Regions from separate parts of the Shewanella denitrificans OS217 genome, predicted to be linked through region 1. Evidence: predicted binding sites of a transcription regulator. Region 1 holds the regulator's gene; each other region holds the start of a gene.
What was found. Region 1 encodes sigma-54, which starts transcription at its own class of promoters, with help from an activator protein. Its sites were predicted from a motif close to GTTGGCACGNNNNTNGNNT; they were not measured.
Positions count from the first base shown of each region.

Region 1 (2,268 bases):
CAGTATGCTACAAAGTTCCATTGTTAGTGTTTTGTTAACTTCTCTTTGTGTTTAATGACCTGGCGATCGAGTTTATCGATCAGGATGTCTATGGCAGCGTACATGTCGGCATGCTCTGATGTTGCGAACACTTCTGTACCACTTAAGCTAATTCTTGCTTCAGCAATTTGCTGTAATTTCTCAACATTTAGCACCACATGGACATTATTGATCTGATCGTAGTGGCGTTCAAGTTTAGAAAATTTGCCGCTAATGTATTCGCGCAGTGATTCGGTTATCTCTATATGGTGCCCAGTTACATTGATCTGCATTACACATCCTCCAATAGCCTAGTAGGTTATAAACTCTTACGTTGGTTTGAGGGGGGGATGAGCATTGCTTCACGATATTTTGCTATCGTACGACGGGCAACATTAATCCCCTGTTCCGCCAGAAGTTGAGCCATTTTGCTATCGCTTAATGGCTTTTTCTGGTTTTCTGCGGCAACCAGCTTTTTAATGAAAGCGCGGATTGCGGTAGATGAGCATTCACCCCCATCATCGGTACTCACATGGCTTGAAAAGAAGTACTTGAGTTCAAACAAGCCTTTGGGGGTGTGCATGTATTTTTGGGTGGTAACACGAGAAATGGTCGACTCATGCATCTCAACGGCTTCTGCTATGTCATTGAGAACCATAGGTTTCATTGCTTCTTCACCAAACTCGAAGAACCCTTGTTGATATTGAACTATGCAATTAGCCACTTTGAGCAAGGTATCGTTACGGCTCTCTAAGCTTTTAATAAACCATTTGGCCTCTTGCAAATTACCACGAATAAATTGGCTATCGACTTGGCTCTTGCTGCTGCGAGCCATAGCGGCATACTGCTGATTCACGCTGATTTTTGGCATACAATCGGGATTGAGCTCAACCATCCAGCGGCCATTCTTCTTGAGTACAGTCACATCAGGGATCACGTATTCATCTTCATTATGGGCCACAATAAGCCCAGGCCTTGGATTTAAGGATTGGATTAAGGCGATGGCGTCCCTGAGTTCGTCTTCTTTAAGGCGAGTTTTACGCATTAACAATCTAAAATCGCGGCCTGCGATCAAGTCTAAATACTCATCGATGAGCATACGTGCATTGTTTAAATGAGGCACGTCGGCGGCATATTGGGCCAACTGGATCAACAAACACTCCCGCAGGTCTCTCGCGGCTATGCCCACAGGGTCGAAATGCTGTACTCGTTTTAATACGGCTTCGACTTCATCCAGTTCAACATCGCTGTTGCCCATGGCTTCGAGAATATCTTGGGTGGACTGAGTGAGATAACCGCGCTCATCGATGGCATCTATGATGGCGGTGGCGATGGCCCGATCGGTTTCAGAGAAGGGGGTGAGATTTTTTTGCCACTCTAGATGCTCGTATAAGCCTTCGGTGGTTTCCCCTTGAAAGGGCATATCATCGAAACTGCCACCACTGGCTGAACCTGAATTGGGCGCTGCGGTGAAGACTTCATCCCAGGTGGTATCCATGGGTAACTCATCGGGCATGGATTCCTTGGTTAAGGATTCTGCTGTGTCCACAGAGGAGGTGTCTTTCTCGACGCTGACTTGGCTATTGTCGCTGAAATCGGTATCACCTTGGATGTCATCTTTTTTAGGGGGTTTTTCTTGTGAGAACTCGTCTTCTAGTTCCAATAAGGGATTGGACTCAAGGGCTTGTTGAATTTCTTGCTGTAGCTCCAATGAAGAAAGTTGCAGCAGGCGAATCGCCTGTTGCAGCTGAGGGGTCATAGTCAGATGTTGACCCATTTTAAGTTGGAGTGACGCTTTCATTTACCGCATATCCCTAGTGTCTATTCCATGAGTGCGACAGATCTTGGTGGAGCATTATCTGTGCCCCTGAACGTCATTTTAATTAACTATAGCTTGAATTGTTCGCCTAAGTACACTGCCCGAACCTGCTGATTATCTAAGATTTCAGCAGGTGTGCCTTCGGCAATCAAATTGCCGTGGCTGACGATATAAGCGCGTTCGCAAACATCCAAGGTTTCCCTGACATTATGATCGGTAATCAATACGCCAAGGCCGCGACTCTTGAGCTGTTGGATTATTTTTTTTATATCTATAACTGAGATAGGGTCAACACCAGCGAAAGGCTCATCCAGAAGAATAAACTGGGGATCGGCGGCTAGTGCGCGGGCTATCTCAACCCGGCGACGTTCACCACCAGATAATGACATGCCTTGGCTGTCACGAATATGGGTAATGTGAAATTCTTCTAA
Region 1 is NC_007954.1:560,350-562,617, forward strand. It holds gene ptsN (PTS IIA-like nitrogen regulatory protein PtsN) at 1-21, opposite strand, end outside; gene hpf (ribosome hibernation promoting factor) at 24-311, opposite strand; gene SDEN_RS02575 (RNA polymerase factor sigma-54) at 338-1,819, opposite strand; gene lptB (LPS export ABC transporter ATP-binding protein) at 1,906-2,268, opposite strand, start outside.

Region 2 (2,268 bases), 650 kb from region 1:
ACAAAAGATCTGTTCTCACCGCCACACTCGCCACCTGATTGACTGTGCCGTCTCCACCACAAGCGATTAAAATATCAACTCCTGAATCCCGAGCCTTTTGCGCTAATAGCGTCGCCGTTATCGTTTCAGAGGTTTGTACTATTTCAAGAGAAAAATACCCTGATAACTCTTGCTCTATCTGCTCGGCATAATCTTGCCATTTCCCGCCACCGGAAACCGGATTCGCGATAATACAAGCGCGCTTATTGATTCTAATTTTGCCTTCTGCATAAATTTGCTCAACCGCCGCTAATTGCCAAGGATTTAACCCCGCGGTTTTACGTATCTTGCTAATCTTACGTAATACTTCTAAAAAAGTGGTCTCTTTCTGGCGACACACTAGGTAGGCTGCGAGCACAAGTACAGAACGTCCGCGACCTAAAGCGCAATGAATAACAACCGTCTTGCCCGCTTTTATCTGCCTATGTAACCAATTGATAGCTTGATTAAGCTGCTCTGCCGTTGGCACGCTATGATCTAATACTGGCACATTTAAGTAATCTACATCCTTGCCAATTAAGGACCAATCTAGGGCATCGAATTCGGCAGTCACATCCAAAATGGCCGATATTTTTTTATCTTTAAGGGTTTGAACATCTGCTGGGAATAAGCGTGAAGCTAGGTACAATTGACTGTCTATTTGTTGGATAGCTGGCACAGTATCCCGTGCTCTAGCCCAAGCGTTATAGACTTGGCTTGCAAACAGAAATGGAATAAATCCCCAACGTACATACCAAGGTATAGTGCCGTTAATGGACTTTCTAAAGATGCTCGCACTATTCAGCCAATAAGCCGAGCTCACCAAGAATAACGACAGCCCCAGCCATGCAAAAAGAATTTTTAATAAAGGCTGGTTAAAAGTGAACAGGAGAAGAACGGCTAATAATGCAGCAAAACTATAATAATATTTGATGTGAATTCTAGTTAACATCATGCCCCCGAATAAAAGTAAGCAGCCCGTGTCACCGGGCTGCCCATAAACTGCGCATTATTAGCAATCAGGATCTTTAGCATCGACGCTTTCTTTTACGTCTTCACAAGCATCTTCTACCGCATTACCTGCATCTGTAATGGCTTCATCAATTTTTTCACCAGCAGTTTCCGCCTTATCATCTGAGCAGGCCGTTAAGCCTGCTGTGAGTAATAACATCAAACTTGCGCTGGTAATCAATTTCAATAACTTCATTTTTATCTCCAATGTTTTAATGTTAAGGGCGCGGTGGTTTACCACTTAGTGCTCTAGAAACGAGTGAAATCAGCAATAGAACAACAAAGACAAAGAATATAATCTTAGCTATCCCTGCTGCAGCCCCAGCAATTCCAGTAAAACCCAATACACCTGCGACAAGTGCAATCACCAGAAACGTAAGTGTCCAACCTAACATACAAACCTCCTCAAGTTATGGTGTAAACAACAAAATATAGCTAAGACAAAGCCAGCTTCGTGCCAACTTCACGATAAATAATTAAAACCTTGATATTTAAGAGTATAAAATAATTATACCTACGCTAATTCAACGTGAAGGTCGAGAGAAATGGAAATTTTTACCTAGAAATAGGTAATAGTTTCAAAAACAAACCTGTCTTCCCTAACGCTAGTACAGCTCATGTTTAAACCATAGACCAAGGAGCAAAAAATTGAAGAATTAAAATGAGCAAGAGTAAGCCACACAAGGTTTTCCAAAACATCACGGGTTCTCGTTCGATCAAGGGGGCTTGTGCTATTCGTGTGAGTATCGCTTTATTAGGTTGGCTAATGTCAGTAAGAAATTCTGACATGGAGGAATAACGCTGATTTTTTTTAGGGTGACAGGCCTTTTTTAACGCCAGATCTACCCACAATGGTAGCTGAGGGCGATATTGCAGTGCTGAGATATAGTGCCAGTTTGAAGTTCGTCGCTGAAAAATGAGTTTGTTGTGTTTATATGGCAGCTGGGCCGTCAACATTTCATAAAGGATAACCCCCATTGAGAAAATATCTGCTTCATGAGCCGCTACGCCCGTCATCAAATACTCAGGAGCAATATAATCTAGGGCACCTAACGGCGGCTCACCTCCTTGCCCGCCACTTTCAGCCGCGGAGGTAAGAAAACCTGTGAGTTCAACTAACCCTTGAGCTTGAGCTGCACCATAGTCGATAAGTACCACTTTTCCTTGGGGGGTAATCATGATGTTTTCAGGCTTTAGGTCCCTATGCAGGATCCCAAGCCGCTGCAATGCTCTTACTCC
Region 2 is NC_007954.1:4,451,555-4,453,822, forward strand. It holds gene SDEN_RS19305 (diacylglycerol kinase family protein) at 1-970, opposite strand, end outside; gene SDEN_RS19310 (hypothetical protein) at 1,031-1,225, opposite strand; gene SDEN_RS20315 (DUF1328 domain-containing protein) at 1,248-1,424, opposite strand; gene SDEN_RS19320 (bifunctional protein-serine/threonine kinase/phosphatase) at 1,651-2,268, opposite strand, start outside.
Region 2: SDEN_RS20315 (DUF1328 domain-containing protein) is a predicted target of sigma-54. The motif match lies at 1,473-1,491, and genes of this name have one in related genera.

Region 3 (2,268 bases), 1.2 Mb from region 1:
GAAGCCGAAAATAAACTTTATTGATGATCCCAAGATAAGTTTGACACTATGCGGCAAGGTTCGCAGCGAAACTGAAACATGTCTAATAAAGGTTCAGCAAGTTTCCACTCTAGACTGCCGCACTTTGGACAAGGCCGTGAAAGCTCAGCGTTTAGGCTTTCACCGCCGACTCGATACAGATAGTAGTAAGTGGGGATCTTAGTTAAGTACTCGATACGACCACGTAAATCCCAGCCACGTCTAAATAAGTCACTGTCAGTATTGGATATTTCATCTAAGGCTGCAAATTCAGCTTTGGTGGCTGCCGCCATTTGCAGTTCATCGCACGCCTGCCATTCGCTCTGCCATTTTATCATCCGCTTATGATCGCCATTGAAGGTAGCGGGAATTTGATACAAAGGAATGGGTAATAAGTTATCGCCGTTTCGCAGCGGCGAGCACATGTGCACATAACTGGTGTATAGCAGCTGCCAACTGGGCTGATGGGTATTACTGGCTTCGGAATTAATGTCTTGTCCGATGAATTTCTCTCTTGGCGCAAGTATTTTTGCCTCTGTGAGTCCATTAAGTGCCACTTTCACCCACGGGCTGTTGTATCGATTGGCGAGACTGCTGCGCTCTGGGATCAATAGACGGACTCTGAACTCACCATCATTAAAGGCGACTGCAAACTCACGCCCGAGCACTTGCCCGTTAGCCCTAAGTGCCTCTAAAAAATTGTTAATGGCTTTTTCTGCAGCTTCAATACTGGTGTCTGCAAAGCATTCAAAGCGTAGTTCTGTGACAAACATTTATTCGGCTACCTTATTTTCAAGAATTTGAACTCTTGCAGTGAGTTGGTCTATTTGTTGAGTCAATTGCTGAATTGTCAAAAGTAACTGCTGCAGATCAAGGTCAGTATTCGATGCTTGCAGCGCATTGTCCTCAGCTTGACTCAAGTCTACATCGGCAAGGCTTGCCCAGCACTCCTTAGGCATAGCTTTAAATTCTTTGAGCCCCTGAATGATTATGGGTATAGGCAGTTTATTGCGTAAACGTGACTTAACTAAGGCTAAATTGGGTACATGACCACTTAAGGCGATGGCTTTTGCGGCAGCGAGCACTTGGTCAATTGGACTCATTGTTGGTTAATTTCCTCATATGTTGATAAATTCGAATGCTACCAAGCAAGCCTGATATTAATTAATTTCTTCAAATCAATATGTTATAAGTAATCCCTATTCTGGCATATATTTTGCTTTTCATTGGTTCTATATCACCATTATTTTAAAAAATAACATGAGTAGTGGCAATTTAAACAAAAAGGACCAGACATGAAATCAAAACTTATCCCAATAGCAATGTTAACCAGCCTAAGTCTATTAATGAGTGGTTGTGTGCTCAATGTAGGTGAGCATGGATCTGCCAGAAATAGTGATTGGGAACAGCAACAACAAATGAATCGTGACAATATTGCCAAACTTTCCATGGGAATGGACGCTCAACAAGTGTCATTACTCATGGGAACCGCCGATTTTAGTGAAGCGTTTGTGACTCAAGCCTCAGCCCAAGATGCAGAGCAGCAAGTTCAAGTGTTTTTCTATCGTACTCAATGGAGTAAAGGCGATGGCAAAACGACTAAAGATGAATGCACTCCCGTCGTTTTACGCAACAACAAGTTGATTGGTTGGGGTGATGCGGCTTATAAGATGATCTAAATTGCTTTTATTTCCGCAATAAGACGTCCAATTGGTCCACCAGTTCTGACCATTGGGCGTCTTCATTCAAGGCTTCTTTAATGAAGTTCCGCTGCGCTGGAGTCCAAAATGTGGCATCGGCCAGATGCACATGGTGTTTAATTTTATTTTTATTAATAAAATCTTCTATTTCTTTAGGTTGATGGCCTAAACCTAGTTGCTGAAATAAATGGGTTAGATCGTTCTGTGTCGTGTCCATAATCAAGTTCCTCTATTCATCCTACTCTGAGTATAAAAGCCTAATTTCAAAGCACAAGGGGCTTGCACAATGTTATTTTTTTGTTAACTTGGAGGTAACTCTGTTTAAATAGGATACTGCTTATGGAAACTGCCCCGTTGGAACAATATCGCGCCGTGTATTTAACAGCTGATGATCTTAGGATTGCAGCCTCCATTATTTATAATGCCTACCAAAACGATGCCTATTTTTTGGCGATTCTTTTTTCAGGGGACAAAGTCAGCTACGAGCAAAAATTGCGCGCCGCCATTCGCGAAGAACTCAATGAATTATGGCAGCAAGAACAACCGCTAA
Region 3 is NC_007954.1:1,761,625-1,763,892, forward strand. It holds gene syd (SecY-interacting protein) at 1-14, shown strand, start outside; gene SDEN_RS07920 (Zn-ribbon-containing protein) at 18-791, opposite strand; gene SDEN_RS07925 (hypothetical protein) at 792-1,121, opposite strand; gene SDEN_RS07930 (DUF3192 domain-containing protein) at 1,314-1,697, shown strand; gene SDEN_RS07935 (DUF2789 domain-containing protein) at 1,705-1,935, opposite strand; gene SDEN_RS07940 (GNAT family N-acetyltransferase) at 2,058-2,268, shown strand, end outside.
Region 3: SDEN_RS07930 (DUF3192 domain-containing protein) is a predicted target of sigma-54. The motif match lies at 1,222-1,240, and genes of this name have one in related genera.